Regions from separate parts of the Sulfitobacter sp. EE-36 genome, predicted to be linked through region 1. Evidence: riboswitches for the same ligand, from Rfam matches in the RefSeq annotation. Region 1 holds a riboswitch; the other holds the start of a gene.
The links. Region 1 has a riboswitch for cobalamin ahead of EE36_RS11835 (ABC transporter substrate-binding protein). Riboswitches for the same ligand answer to the same signal wherever they lie in the genome.
Positions count from the first base shown of each region.

Region 2: another riboswitch for cobalamin. It lies ahead of bluB (5,6-dimethylbenzimidazole synthase); the one in region 1 lies ahead of EE36_RS11835 (ABC transporter substrate-binding protein).

Region 1 covers NZ_CH959310.1:1,919,208-1,926,761, reverse strand. The annotation lists gene EE36_RS11845 (SDR family oxidoreductase) at 142-1,089, shown strand; tRNA gene EE36_RS11840 (tRNA-Glu) at 1,274-1,348, shown strand; cobalamin riboswitch at 1,471-1,670, shown strand; gene EE36_RS11835 (ABC transporter substrate-binding protein) at 1,814-2,830, shown strand; gene EE36_RS11830 (iron ABC transporter permease) at 2,851-3,879, shown strand; gene EE36_RS11825 (ABC transporter ATP-binding protein) at 3,876-4,643, shown strand; gene EE36_RS11820 (catalase) at 4,748-6,265, shown strand; gene panC (pantoate--beta-alanine ligase) at 6,326-7,171, opposite strand; gene panB (3-methyl-2-oxobutanoate hydroxymethyltransferase) at 7,168-7,554, opposite strand, start outside.
Region 2 covers NZ_CH959310.1:1,529,492-1,537,045, reverse strand. The annotation lists gene hisD (histidinol dehydrogenase) at 1-296, opposite strand, end outside; gene EE36_RS10045 (DUF2948 family protein) at 378-848, opposite strand; gene murA (UDP-N-acetylglucosamine 1-carboxyvinyltransferase) at 845-2,116, opposite strand; gene EE36_RS10035 (hypothetical protein) at 2,120-2,320, opposite strand; tRNA gene EE36_RS10030 (tRNA-Thr) at 2,405-2,479, shown strand; gene EE36_RS10025 (hypothetical protein) at 2,668-3,666, opposite strand; gene bluB (5,6-dimethylbenzimidazole synthase) at 3,905-4,585, opposite strand; cobalamin riboswitch at 4,635-4,813, opposite strand; gene EE36_RS10015 (hypothetical protein) at 4,850-5,611, opposite strand; gene EE36_RS10010 (BCCT family transporter) at 5,978-7,554, shown strand, end outside.

The sequences.
Region 1 (7,554 bases):
CCTTTCGCAAGCGCGTGATACAATCAGGCAAGTATTCGCGACGATCTCGCCTGTTTTGAGAGACAGCCGAGAGCTATTTACCCTTCAACACCAAACACAGCGCGCATCGCTGCCGCGCTGACATCGAAAAGGAACATGACGATGAAGGACACGACTTTCGGACCCAAAGGCTGGACACCTGATCGCCTTGGATCGCTCAAGGGGAAAACATATCTCATCACCGGCACGACCGCCGGTGCGGGCTTTCAGGCCACGCGCATCCTGCTGTCCAAGGGGGCAAAAGTCGTCATGCTGAACCGCAACGCCGATAAGTCCATCGCCGCGGTAAAAACGCTCAAGGACACGTTCGGTCCCAACGCCGAGGTGAGCTTTGTGCGGATGGATCTGTCTGATCTGGCCAGCGTGCGCGCCGCGGCTGAAGAGGTGCAAAGCACCGTTCCCCGGATTGACGCGCTGATCTGCAACGCTGCCATCGCGCAGGTGCCGACACAACAGCTGACCGTTGACGGGTTCGAAAGCCAGCTTGGCACCAACCACTATGGGCACTTCCTGCTGTGCGGGATGCTGTTTGATCGCATTCAGGAAAGCGCGGGCCGGATCGTTGTGGTGTCCAGCCTCGGGTACAACATGGGGATCAAGACGATCCAGTTCGACGACATGAACTGGGACAAGAACTATAGCGCCAACGCGGTCTACAGCCAAAGCAAGCTGGCGCAGATGATGTTTGCCTATGAGCTTCAGGACCGGCTGAAAGCCACCGACAGCCGCGTTGAGGTATACGTCTGCCACCCCGGCGCGTCGGCGACCTCGCTGATCAGCACAAGCGGCGGGCTTTTCACACGGGTCACCTGGTGGATGATGAGCAAGACGCCAATGGTGCAATCCGCCGAAAAAGGCGCGTATCCCGAGGTCATGTGCGCGACCGAAGACGGGTTGGCGCAGCGCGCGCTTTATGGCCCGACCGGATGGCTGCAAACCGGAGGGCCCGTTGGCAAAGGCACGCTGAACCCCCATGCCTACGACAAACCCGTGATGGAGAAACTCTGGACCGTCTCCGAAAAAGCGACAGGTTTTCACTGGGAAATCTAAGGGAAACGCGCGCCCTCATCCCGCGCGCGGCGCGCCTTTCACGCGACGATCCCCTCTCGCCATACGCCCCTTTGAATACGGCATCAAAATCTGTGATTTTTTTGCCGTATTTCCCCGCTTTCTCATGCGGCTTGCACTTGCGCCCGCCGATGGCTTTGCCTAAAGAAGCGCTCACAAGTTAAGTGGCCCGTTCGTCTATCGGTTAGGACGTCAGGTTTTCAACCTGAAAAGAGGGGTTCGACTCCCCTACGGGCTGCCACTTGGTTTTCCATCCGTTTGTTATTTGCCTCTCGTCCGTTCTGCGGAACCGTGGCCTGCGTTATTTGCCTTTGTCACGCGATGACGACCGCAAAAACGCAACTTGACGGGTGGGCGGACAACTGTCATCGAAACCGGGTCGGTTTCCTTCGGGAAATAATAGGGAATTCGCCATCCGCCCTTTGGTGTGGATGAACCGGAACTGCCCCCGCAACTGTAGACGGTGAGCTACCTCCATCATGCCACTGGGCCTAAAGGTCCGGGAAGGCGGGGACAGCCGCGATCCGTCAGTCAGGAGACCTGCCGACACTGAACCTGAAACACCGGGCGGGGTTGCTCGGGAGAGGATGATGATGGGACCGGATCTTACCTTACGCGCAGACCAAAATGCGCCCGCGCGCCGTTTGGCTGGCCCCTTCTCTTTCTATTCAAAGACCCCGGCATCGGACCAACCGGAGCCCTTGATATGAAACCATTTTTTTCCAGCCTGACCCTAATTGCGAGCCTTGCGGGCAGCACCGCGCTTGGCGCAGAGACAGACTATCCGCTGACGATCGACAACTGCGGCCATACGCTCAGCTTTGACGCGGCACCCCAGACCACCGTGACCATCGGGCAATCCACGACAGAGATCCTGTATCTGCTGGGCCAGCAGGACCGGATCGCGGGAACCTCTGTCTGGTTCAGCCCCGTTTTGCCAGAGTTCAAAGAGACGAACGATGCGATTGAACGGTTGGCGGACAACGATCCCAGCTTTGAAAGCGTGTTGGGCAAACGCCCCGATCTGGTCACCGTGATGTATGAATGGCACGTCGGCCCCGAAGGTATGGTCGGCACCCGCGACAGCTTTCACGAGGTGGGCGTGCCAACCTATGTGATGCCCACCGATTGCGCGGCCAAGGATAACTCTGTCGGCGCGGACGGCACGCGATCTGAACTGTTCACGACCCAGCAGTTGTATACCAGCATCGAAGAGCTCGCCCGCATCTACAACGCGCAAGACGCCGGTGCCACGCTGCTGGCAGACCTGCAATCGCGCGAGGCAAAGGCGGTCGAGAAAGCCAAATCGCTGAACCTGCCGCAAGGCACCTCGGCGCTGTTCTGGTTCTCGTCGTCCGAGATGGCGGCGGACCCTTATGTGGCAGGTCAACAGGGTGTGCCCGCCTATATGATGGACAAGCTTGGCGTTGAAAACGTCGTGACCTCGGCCGAGGAATGGCCGCTGGTCGGATGGGAGACTCTGGCGAAATCCGACCCGACCTTCATCGTGCTTGCCAAAATGGACCGTCGCCGCTTCCCCGCGGATGACATCGAGAAAAAGCGCGACTTCCTGATGAACGACCCCGTCGCCCGCGAGATGACCGCGGTGAAAGAGGGCCGCATCATCACCATGGACGCCCATGCGATGGACCCCACCGTGCGTGCGATCTATGCGCTGGAAACGATGGCTGACGCGCTGTCCGGTTTCGATCTGGCCGAATGACCGCAATCGACCGCTCTGTGATGCGCAGGCCGCAGTGGCACTGGTGGGTGATCATCCCGCCGGTGCTGCTGGCCGCACTGCTATTTGGTGCGGCCATCGGCGAGGTCTCTATCCCGCCGCTGGTGGTGCTGAAGGTGCTGGCCAACAAGGCGCTGAACGCGGGCTATGCGGTGGACAAGATCGACGAGGGCATCGTGTGGAACTACCGCATGGCGCGGGCCGTGGTGGCGATGTGCTGTGGCGCCGGTCTGGCGCTGTCGGGCGTCGTGTTGCAAGCACTGCTGCGCAATGCACTGGCGGATCCCTATCTGCTGGGCATCTCTGCGGGGGCGTCCACGGGTGCTGTTGCAGTGACCATCCTCGGGCTGGGGGGTGGTGCCATCTCGCTGTCTATCGGTGCGTTCAGCGGGGCGCTGGTGGCTTTCGCTTTTGTCGCCTTGCTGGCGCAGGCGGCGGGGGGCGGTGTGGGCCTGCGGGCCGCGGGCGTGATCGTGCTGGCCGGTATTGCGGGCAGCCAGATGTTCAACGCCCTGACCGCGCTGATGATCACGAAATCGGCCAATGCCGAACAGGCCCGTGCCATCATGTTCTGGCTTTTGGGGAATATGTCGGGCGTGCGCTGGCCCGATGTACTAAGCGCCCTGCCCGCGGCGATGATCGGTCTGCTGGCCTGTCTGTGGCACGCCCGCGCGCTGGATGCCTTTACCTTCGGCAGCGACAGCGCCGCGTCCTTGGGCATTCCGGTGCGCCGCGTGCAGCTGCTGCTGATCGGTACGGCGGCGCTGGTCACGGCGGTGATGGTCTCGGTGGTGGGTGCGATCGGCTTTGTCGGGCTGGTGATCCCCCATGCCATGCGCATCGTCGTGGGGCACCGTCATGCGATCCTTGTGCCTGCTTCCGCACTGGCGGGGGCGGTGTTTCTGGTCTTTGCCGATGTGATCTCGCGAGTGATCGTACCGGGCCAAGTGCTGCCCATCGGCGTGGTGACCGCTTTGGTCGGCGCGCCCGTCTTTGCACTGATCCTGATTGGCAAAAGGACGTCGCCATGATTCTGTCCTGTCACGAACTGGGCTGGCGGGTGCGCAACCGCGCCATCGTCAATGACGTGTCCCTGTCCTTGCGTCCGGGCGAAAAGCTGGGGCTGATCGGGCCGAACGGGTCGGGCAAATCCACGTTGCTGCATATGCTTGCCGGTATTCAGAAACCCTCGCGCGGGCGGGTCGAGCTGGACGGCGCACCGCTTGCAAAGATGCGCCAGCGCGATATCGCGCAGCGACTGGCCCTGGTTGAACAACACGCCGATACCGCAGATCGCATCACCGTGCGCCATGCCGTTGAACTGGGCCGCACCCCGTGGTTGTCCGCCCTGCGCGGGTGGAGCGCAGGGGACGACGCCATCGTCACGCAGGCGCTGGCGGATGTGGATCTGTCGGGGTTTGGCGACCGACACTGGCACACGCTGTCGGGCGGTGAACAACAGCGCGTGCATATCGCCCGTGCACTGGCCCAAAGGCCGCAAGTGCTGCTGCTGGACGAGCCGACGAACCATCTGGATATCCGCCACCAGCTTTCGATCCTTGAGCTGATCCAGCGCTTGCCGACAACGGCGATCATCGCCCTGCACGACCTGAACCAAGCCACCCTTTGCGACCGGATCTGCGTCTTGCAAGATGGCAAGCTGCGCGCCATCGGCACCCCCTCCGAGATCATGACCGAAACCCTACTGCGCGAGGTCTTTGGCGTCTGCGGGCATTTCCTTGTCGATCCGGCGGATAACGCGCAGGTGATCCGCTTTCACACGGCGACCCATTAAGCGCGCCAAGCGGCCACACTTCTATTCAACTCCTTACGCATTTGGTCGGGAACCATCCGTCACGCTACAGGTTTTGCCTGTGGACCCTGAAGGAGTAGCTACAGATGACCGACAAGAAGCAAACCCCTCCCACAACCACAGACGCCGGCATTCGCGTTCAAAGCGATGAACATTCGCTGACCGTTGGCCCCGATGGCCCCATCGTGCTGAATGACCACTATCTGCTTGAACAGATGGCGAATTTTAACCGTGAACGTATTCCAGAGCGCCAGCCCCACGCCAAAGGCTCGGGCGCATTTGGCACCTTCGAGACGACGCAAGACGTGTCGAAGTACACGATGGCGAATATCTTCCAGCCCGGCGCGAAATGCGATGTGGTGATGCGGTTTTCGACCGTTGCAGGCGAACGCGGCAGCCCGGATACATGGCGCGACCCGCGCGGCTTCTCGATCAAGATGTACACCGACGAAGGCATCTTTGACATGGTCGGCAACAACACCCCGATCTTCTTTGTCCGCGATCCGATCAAGTTCCAGCAGTTCATCCGCAGCCAGAAGCGCCGTGCGGATAACAACATGCGCGACCACGATATGCAGTGGGATTTCTGGACGCTCTCGCCCGAAAGCGCGCATCAGGTGACCTATCTTATGGGCGACCGTGGCATTCCGAAAAACTGGCGCGAGATGAACGGGTATTCCAGCCACACCTATTCGCTGGTCAACGCCGAGGGTGAAAAGTTCTGGGTCAAGTTCCACTTCCACACCGATCAGGGCGACGGCAATGCCTACCTTAGCCAGGATGAAGCCGACAAGCTGGCCGGGACCAACGGCGACTACCACCGCGCCGATCTGTTCAACAACATCCGCGACGGGAACTACCCCAGCTGGACGCTCAAGTGGCAGATCATGCCTTACGAGGATGCCAAGACCTATCGCATCAACCCGTTTGATCTGACCAAGGTCTGGCCGCACGAGGACTACCCGCTGATCGAGGTCGGCAAGCTGACCCTGAACCGCAACCCCACTGATTTCCATACAGAGATCGAACAGGCCGCGTTCGAGCCAAACAATATGGTGCCGGGCGTCGGTCTGTCGCCAGACAAGATGCTGTTGGCGCGGGGTTTTTCCTACGCTGACGCGCACCGCGCGCGGCTGGGTGTCAACTACAAACAGATTCCGGTCAATAAGCCCGTCTCGCCGACCCATAGCTATTCGAAAGACGGCGCGGGCCGGACTGAAAAAGTGTCTGATCCGGTATATGCGCCCAACTCCTACGGTGGGCCCTCCGCGCAGCCGCATCAGCATGAAGCGGGCCTGTGGTATTCCGATGGCGACATGGTGCGTCAGGCCTATACCCTGCGCCCCGATGACGATGATTGGAGCCAAGCCGGCAAGCTCGTCCGCGAGGTGATGGACGCCGATGCCCGCGCGCGTCTGGTATCGAACGTGGTGGGGCACCTGTGCGACGGTGTCAGCGAAAAGGTGCTCGTCCGTGCCTTTGAATACTGGCGCAACATCGACAAAGACACCGGCGACAAGATCGAGGCCGGTGTGCGCGAGAAGCTGGGCGGGGAATCCAAAGCCCCCGGCATGGCCTCTGCCCTCAGCATCGGCGGCAAGTAACACCGGACCGTTCCAAGCCAAACGATCAGCGGGGCCTTAGCGGGCCCCGCTTTTCTTCGTCTAACCGACGGCGATATTGTCGATCAGCCGCACACCGGCCAGCCATGCGGCGGCCAACAGACGTGCGGGGCGGTCGGGCGTGGTCATCAGCTCCAACTGGTCAGCAGATCGCAGGTCAAGGTATTCCACCTGCGTAAAGCCCGCACGTTCCACCCGCGACACTGCCGCCGCGCGGAGCGTTTCGAGATCGCCACCAGCAAGCAGCCCCTCTGACATCTCCTCCATCGCACGGTGAAGTTCGGGGGCCCAGGTGCGGGCGCGATCCGACAGCAGCAGGTTGCGCGAGGACATGGCCAGACCGTCTTCCTCGCGGATGGTGGGGCAGCCGATCACCTCTATCGGCAGGTCCAGATCACGCGCCAGACGGGTCACCACCTGAAGCTGCTGATAATCTTTTTCGCCAAAGAATGCCTTGTCCGCCTGGGTCTGGGTAAAGAGTTTGGTCACGATGGTGGCCACGCCGTCGAAATGCCCTGCCCGATGCGCCCCGCACAGCCCTTGGGTGATGCCTTCGACCGACACAGTCGTCGCGAAACCGTTGGGGTACATCTGTTCCCCATCTGGCACATAGACGACATCCGCCTTCAGCGCGATCAGCTTGCGCGCGTCCTCTTCCTCGGTGCGGGGGTAGTTCTTGTAGTCGTCAGGGTTGTTGAATTGCTTGGGGTTGATGAAGATCGTCACGATCACACGGTCGCACGCCTCTTTTGCGGCCCGCACGAGGCTCAGGTGCCCCTGATGCAGCGCGCCCATCGTCGGCACCACGGCGACACTTTCGCCCGCGGCTTTCCATCCGGCGACCTTGCTGCGCAGTTCAACCAGCGTGCGGATAATTTCGGGTGTCATGTTTTGGAAACCTCGTCAAAAAATACATGCTCGGGTCCGGGGAAGGATCGCGCCGTGACCTCGTCGGCATAGGCCTGCACCGCGGCCTTTGCGTCATCGCCCAGATGGGCATAGCGTTTTACGAATTTCGCCTTGAAGGCGGTGAACAGCCCCAGCATGTCATCGACCACCAGAATTTGCCCGTCGCATTGCGCTGACGCACCGATGCCGATGGTGGGAATGGCGACCGTTTCAGTGATCTGGTCCGCCAAAGCCTGCGGCACTTTCTCAAGCACCACGGCAAAGGCCCCTGCCCGCGCCACCGCCTGCGCATCGGCCATCAGCTGCGTGGCGGCCGCACCGCGCCCCTGCACCTTATACCCGCCAAGCGTGTGAATCGACTG
Region 2 (7,554 bases), 390 kb from region 1:
TGATAGGCACGGATACGCGCCGCAGCGAGTTCAAGCGCTGTGCGATCCGCGTCCGAGACTTCGGCAACCGCGGCGTCAACTTCAGCAGCATTGATGCGCAGGGTGTCGGGGGTCAGCGCGATGCGGTCGAACTTCTGGGTCAGCTCGATCACCGCGGCATCGCCCTTGGACCGCACCTGTGCGATGATCTTGGCCACCGTGTCGTCCACGTCGGGGCTGTCTTCACGCTTGGCAGAAAGCAGCGCGGTGAACGCCTGTTCGAAATCGGGCTGATCGAAGTCTAGGAATTGAGGCATCGGATGTCCTTTGCAACGTGCAATGGGCTGAGAAGGGATGCCACACGGGCGACCCGCACGGCACAGTATGTGGAAGAACGCTTAGGCCGGATGTTCCGGCAGCTTGCGCGACGGGGCCACATAGGGGCGCGTCACATCCTTCAAGGTCACATCCAGCGCTTCGACCGTCAGCCGGATCACACCGTCCCCCGCGAGGGTCAGCAGCACGTCGCCCGAGGGCGCATCGGTTTCGGTAAATTCGATCTGCAACAGCGACAGGATGGTATCCGCATCCCCCTTGTTCACGCCCTGGCTGGACACGCGCTGCACGTTGCTGAACATCAAGATTGTTTGCACGCGTTCCGGGGCGTGGCGCGATTTGCCCGCGTCTTCCCACCGCACGCGGTTCAGCAACAGGGCAAAGCGCCCCTCTTTTTGCAGCCAGCGCATTTCCGATCCTGGAAATACAGCATCCTGCGCCAGCGAGGAGATCACCTTGAGGTCATCGGCATCCAGCGCGCCGAGGTTCAGCGGGGCTTCGCGCCCGTCTTCGAAACGTGCATCTTCGGTCATTGGTCTTTGATCCGTTCAATATTTGCGCCCACGCCGCGCAGTTTCGCCACCACATGTTCGTACCCGCGATCCAGATGGTAGACACGGCTGACGCGTGTTTCGCCTTCGGCGGCCATACCGGCAAGGATCAAGGAAATCGATGCGCGCAGATCGGTCGCCATGACCGGCGCACCTTTCAGCTTTTTGACGCCGTGAACCGTCGCGGTGCCGCCGTGGACCTCGATATCGGCCCCCATGCGGATCAGCTCGGGCGCGTGCATAAAGCGGTTCTCGAAGATTTTTTCTTCCAGCACCGAGGTACCGTCCGCCGTACACAGCAGCGCCATCATCTGGGCTTGCAGGTCGGTGGGGAAACCGGGGAAAGGTTCGGTCGTGACATTCACCGCGTTGATCACGCCATTGCGCCGCGCGACTTTCAGACCCTTGTCCGTCTCGGTCACGTCGATCCCTGCCGCGTCAAGCTTTTCGCAGAAAGCCCACAGCAGGTCGATGCGCCCGCCCAGCAATTCAACCTCGCCACCACACATCGCAGGGGCGAGCATATAGGTGCCCAGTTCGATCCGGTCGGTCACAACACGGTGGGTGGCCCCATGCAGGCGGTCAACGCCCTGAATCTCGATCCGGCTGGTGCCGTCGCCATCAATCTGCGCGCCCATAGCACGCAAGCAATCCGCGAGGTCTACGATCTCGGGCTCGCGCGCGGCGTTGTTGATCACCGTCGTCCCCTTGGCCAAGGTCGCAGCCATCATAATGTTCTCGGTCGCGCCGACAGAGGCAAAGGGGAAGTCGATGACCGCACCTTTCAATGCCCCGCCTTGCGCCTTGGCGTGCAGATAACCGTCACGCAAGTCGATCTCTGCGCCCATCAGAGCCAGACCATCGGTGTGAATATCCATCGGACGCGCACCAATCGCGCAGCCGCCCGGCAGTGATACCTGCGCGTGCCCTTCGCGGGCCAGCAGCGGCCCCAGCACAAGGTTCGACGCGCGCATCTTGCGCACGATGTCATATTCGGCGCGCGTGTTGATCTCGCCATGACACGACATCGCCAGAACCTGACCGTCCTGCATCGATGTCACCTCTGCCCCCAGGGACCGCAGCAATTCGGTCATGGTGCGGATGTCGGACAGGCGCGGCGCGTTGGTCAGCGTCAGCGGCTCTTCGGACAGCAGGGTCGCGGGCATAAGCGTCAGACAGGCGTTCTTGGCCCCCGCAATCGGAATTTGTCCCGACAGCGCACCGCCGCCTTTGACCACAATCGAATCCATCCTTCAGCCTTCCTTGGTTTGGCCGGTCGGCCCGTTATCTGTCTGCGCGTTATTATTTTGCGTGTCGTCGCTTTGGCTTTTGTCGCTGCGCGCACGCGCTTGCGCCTTGCGTCGGCCCATATTGGCTTTCAGCGCGGCTTTCAGCCTGTCTTCCCGCAATACATTGGGTTTTGGCGGCTTTTGTGGGGCGGTATCCTTTGACATGTCGATTGTCTAGCGCAGCGGACCGATATGGTCCAGATTACGCTTGCACCATATTGCGAATGGGTCTAATCACCCGCCCACAGTGCTGGAGTAGCTCAGTGGTAGAGCGCGTCATTGGTAATGACGAGGTCGGGAGTTCAATCCTCCCCTTCAGCACCAGATCCCCCCTTTAAGCATATCGTTTCGCCCTGATGCCTTATTTATCTGGCGTTGCGGTTTTGGCATGTGCCATGGATGCGCCTGAAGGCGTCGCAGCGCCCCCTGCCCCGAAACATCCCGAATCACGATGGCAGAAGAAAACCCCGACCGCTTGCGCCGCCGGGGTTTCGATTTTCACGTGAAGCAATTTAGCCGCGATATGTCAGACCGGCAAACAGACGGCCCTGATCGCGGTGGCGACCCCCGTGGACCGACCCTGCAACGGATGCCACACCGGCAATCAGCGACGCAGCGGCCAGCACAAAGGCGGTCAGGATACCGGCGTTACGCGCGGTTTGCGCAGCCTCAACCGCTGCTTCTTTCGCTTCTGCTGCGGCCTGTTCAGCCTCGGCCTTGGCGGCGGCTACAGCGTCTTCGACTTCCTGACGCGCTTCCTGCGCTTGGGTCACGATCTGGTCCACACGCTCTTTCGCCTGAGCCTGGGTCAGATCGGTGCGAGCGGCAACAGCGCCGGCAAGATAGGTCCGGTCTTCCTCGCTGACCTCACCCGTGCGGTAAATATTGGCGACGATGCTGGCGGTCTGCTCTGCCAGTTGCTCGGGATCGGCTGTCAGGGGGTCGACCTGATTGGGGCGCAAAAGCTGGTTCGACAGGTAATCTGTCGGATCATTCTTGGCCTCATCCGGGATTGCAGCACCCGCCGCATCGGCCAGTCCGGAGGCAGCACCTCCCACGGCAGAGCCCGCAGCTTCGACGACCGTACCAGCTGCTTTGCCTGCACCCGCAGCAACATTGCCCGCGGTATTGGCTGCAAAGCTCAGCGCGCTTGATAGCATTACGGCGGTGATCACAGAGCCGAGGCCCCAAACAACCAGACCGTTGATCCCGTCACGTGCAGTGACTTCATCATCCGTAGCGCTCTCGACGCGGCGGCGCATGCGGCCCGCGATATAACCACCGGCCAGATAAGAGGCGACCAGCGTGATCACCATCCACAGCGCGGTGAGCACCAGTTCAAGCGTCGATGAGTTGTCGGTTCCGTCCAGCGTGATCGACGACAGGCCAAGTGCCGCGCCGAAGGTGGTCAGCAAAAGGCCGATCGCCACAGCGACAACGGTACCCGCGAAAATTGCGGGCCAGTCGACATAGGATCCATCGGCAGTTTTTTCAGTGAGTGTCGTGTTCATGTAAATGCCTCCCCGGCGTTTGCTTACGCCAAGCCGACCAGCGACAGCACCGCCATAACCACGACCACAAGACCAACGAGATAAATGATACCGCCCATTTTGAATACTTCCTCTTTGCGTGCCAGACGCGGGATGCACTGGCTTCACAAAGGCAACGTCAGGGAACCGGCATAGTTCCGCTGACCGCGCAAATTACCCGCACTGCGGGAGATGACAACGTGCGCGGGACGGGCAGTGACTACGGGTCGCCCTGCCACGTACCGTCAAAGATCATCTCGTCCACGGGGAGCCGTTTGCTCCAGCCTTTCACCTCAAGTTCGGGCGTCTGGTAAAGCTCGTCCACGTGGCCCAGACACAGGTAGCCGACGATTTCTATCCGGTCGGGGATCTTCAGCAGGTCACGCAGATCGGCATCGCGGAACACGCTGACCCAGCCCATTCCGATACCCTCGGCGCGGGCGGCAAGCCAGAGGTTCTGGATCGCGCAGACGGTGCTATACAGATCCATGCTTTGATTATGGGTGCGCCCCAGCACGACCTTACCGCCACGGCTGCGGTCACAGGTCACGCAGATATTGACCGGTGCCTTGCGGATGCCTTCGAGCTTCAACGACCTGTAGGTTGTCTGGCGGGCGCCCTCGAACATCTGTGCGGCTTCTTCATTTGCGCGGTTGAAGGCGTGCCAGACCTGATCGCGTGCGGCCTGATCGCGGATGACGATGAAATTCCACGGCTGTGACAACCCGACGGACGGTGCGTGATGCGCGGCGGTCAGTATTCGGTGCAACACATCCTCGGCCACTGGATCGGGTAAAAACTGATCGCGTACATCGCGGCGGGTAAAGATCGCCTTGTAGACGGCGTCGCGTTCAGCATCTGAAAAAGGCGCGGCGGGTGCCAGCGCAGAGGGTATCGGCATTGTTCAGTCCCCAACAATACGTTTATGCGCCAATCCCGCTGTCCATGCGGGGCAAGCTGTACTGTCTGGCCGGTCTTCTGACTTAGGGTCGTCTGGTCCGCGCGCCTTCCCGGAATATTCCAGTGGCCTATGCGCAAACCATCCCCATTACAGCGTTGGGCACGTGCCGGAGTTTCACCAGCTTCCCGATTCTTCCGCGAGGCGGACACCAGACCCGGCCATTGGGCCACGGCTGTCCGCCCGGAACAAGCCCTAACGCGGGGATCAGCCGCGTTTGGTTGCGAAAATCTTCTTCATCACGGCGTCGAACTCGTTCCACGAGATGACGGCCTTGTTGCCTGCATAGCCGTGATAATAGGACCGCCCGTTAGAGGTCGGGAAACCGGCCCAGATACGTGCGAGGTTTTCCATAAAGCGGTGGCGGCTGATCTTGCCCTTCTTGAACGCGTTAAACCCCGCATCGACCAAAAGGATATCCGCCAGCCCGTCCTGCACCGCCGAGGTAAAGCGGTCATTCTTGCTTAGCCCCGCCTGTCGCACCAGACTGCGCAGCGTGGATGGAATGAATTGGTATCGACCGATGGCATGCGGTTGGCCCGGCGTGCGGTCGATCCAGCGGTAGATCTCGCCGATGGTCATTTGCGTCGGACGCTGTGGCGGCAGCCGTTTGGCCCCGTACTGCACGGCGTCATAGCCCTTTGGACCCGCCTCGGCCCAAGCGATGAGGCTTTTGAGGTCCGCGGCCGTGCTGACCCCGCTGAGCTCTTGGAAAGACCGGCTGCGGCTGCTCACGGTTTTGGACCGGACCTGCGCTTTGGGCTGGACCTTATGGCGCAGCTTGATCTGACCCTGCCCTGCGGATTGCATGACGTTGAACGAGATGTCGCTTTGCATGGCAGAGCGCGCACCGGACAGGCTGAACCCTTCGGCGCTGACAGTGGTAGCGGCCAGAAGTGCCGCGGTTGCGATAATTGGTAGTGTGCAAGTAACTTTCATATCATCCCCCATGATGAAAAAATTTGTCATGGGACCATGGTGACCGCAGACGCTCGCGCTTTCATTCGCGCAAGCAGGTGGGTCGGGGCCATGGACGGATAGGCCGGCATATCTTTTGGGATAGGGCGCTATTCTGCGGTGCGGTTGCCCCCTCCGTTCAGACGGGCGTGGGCAGTGTGGCACGCGGAACGGCCCCGGTGTTTCACGCGAATCCAAAGAGGGGATTCGCGGTAAACCACGGAAAAAACGCATAGCCCGCGACCCGCAAACGGGGCGTCAAGCCCGCTTCCGGGGGCTAAGCCATGATATTCATTTACTTATTTCCCGCGCAGCGGTGGTCGTTTTGTCGGAGTTGCGCTATGATTAGTCGCAAATACATAAAATGGAGAGCATCTAATGACAGATGAAACGTCGCCGGGTATCCCGACACCCGACGGGGCCGCTGCCGTAATCGACACGGATTACGAGATCGGCCAAGACAACAAAGAAGGCAGCGTGGGGCCCTTCGGCTTCGACATTCACAACCCGGTCTTCGCGATCTCGGGTGTGTGTATTGTTGCCTTTGTATTCTATACACTCGCGCTGCCCGAACAGTCTGGCGCGCTGTTCACATGGCTGTTCTCGTCGGTGACAAAGGGCTTTGACTGGTTCTTTATCTCTGCCGGCAACATCTTTGTGCTGTTCTGCCTGTTCCTGATCGTCACGCCTTTGGGCCGTGTGCGTCTTGGCGGGGCCGAAGCAAGCCCCGACTATACCTACCTTGGATGGTTCTCGATGCTGTTCGCGGCGGGCATGGGCATCGGTCTGATGTTCTATGGCGTCTCTGAACCACTATCGCATTTCTCGAGCTCCATGGGTGGCACTGCTGTTGGCGAAGACGGCCTGCGCACCGATTGGGCACCTTTGGGCGCGGCCGCGGGCGATCAGGCCGAAGCGGTTCGTTTGGGTATGGCGGCCACGATCTACCACTGGGGCCTGCACCCCTGGGCGATATATGCCGTTGTGGGTCTGGCGCTGGCGCTGTTCAGCTATAACAAGGGTCTTCCCCTGACCATCCGCTCTGCCTTTTACCCGATCCTGGGGGAACGCGTCTGGGGTTGGCCCGGTCACGTGATCGACATTCTCGCCGTATTTGCAACGCTCTTTGGTCTGGCGACATCGCTTGGTCTGGGTGCCACGCAAGCCAACGCGGGCTTGAACGAGCTCTTTGGTGTGGCGGTTGGTCCAACAACTCAGGTTCTGCTGATCACCGGCATCACCGCGATTGCGACCGTGTCCGTGCTGCGCGGCCTTGATGGCGGCGTCAAAGTCCTGTCAGAGATCAACATGGGTCTGGCGTTCTTGCTGCTGGCCTTCGTGCTGCTGGTCGGACCGACGCTGGCGATCCTGTCGACCTTCGGGTCATCGCTGCTGGCCTATGTGGAATATCTGCCCGGTCTGTCCAATCCGATCGGCCGTGAAGACGTGAACTTTATGCAAGGCTGGACATCGTTCTACTGGGCATGGTGGATCAGCTGGTCGCCTTTCGTCGGCATGTTCATCGCCCGCGTCAGCCGTGGCCGTTCCGTACGTGAGTTCCTGACCTGCGTTCTGCTGATCCCGAGCCTCGTTTGCGTCCTGTGGATGAGCGTCTTTGGTGGCATGGCAATCGATCAGGTGATCAGCGACGGCTACACCGCCGCGCAAGAAGCCGAGCTGCCACGCCAGCTGTTCGCCATGCTGGATGCGCTTCCGCTCGCCGGGATCACATCGCTGATCGGTATCGTATTGGTCATCGTGTTCTTCGTGACCTCGTCTGACTCCGGCTCGCTGGTGATCGATACGATCACGGCAGGCGGCAAGGTCGATGCACCTGCGCCACAGCGCGTGTTCTGGTGCATCTTCGAAGGTGCCGTAGCGATTGTGCTGCTGCTGTCTGCAGGCGGGCTCAAGTCGCTTCAGTCGATGGTTATCTCTACCGGATTGCCGTTTAC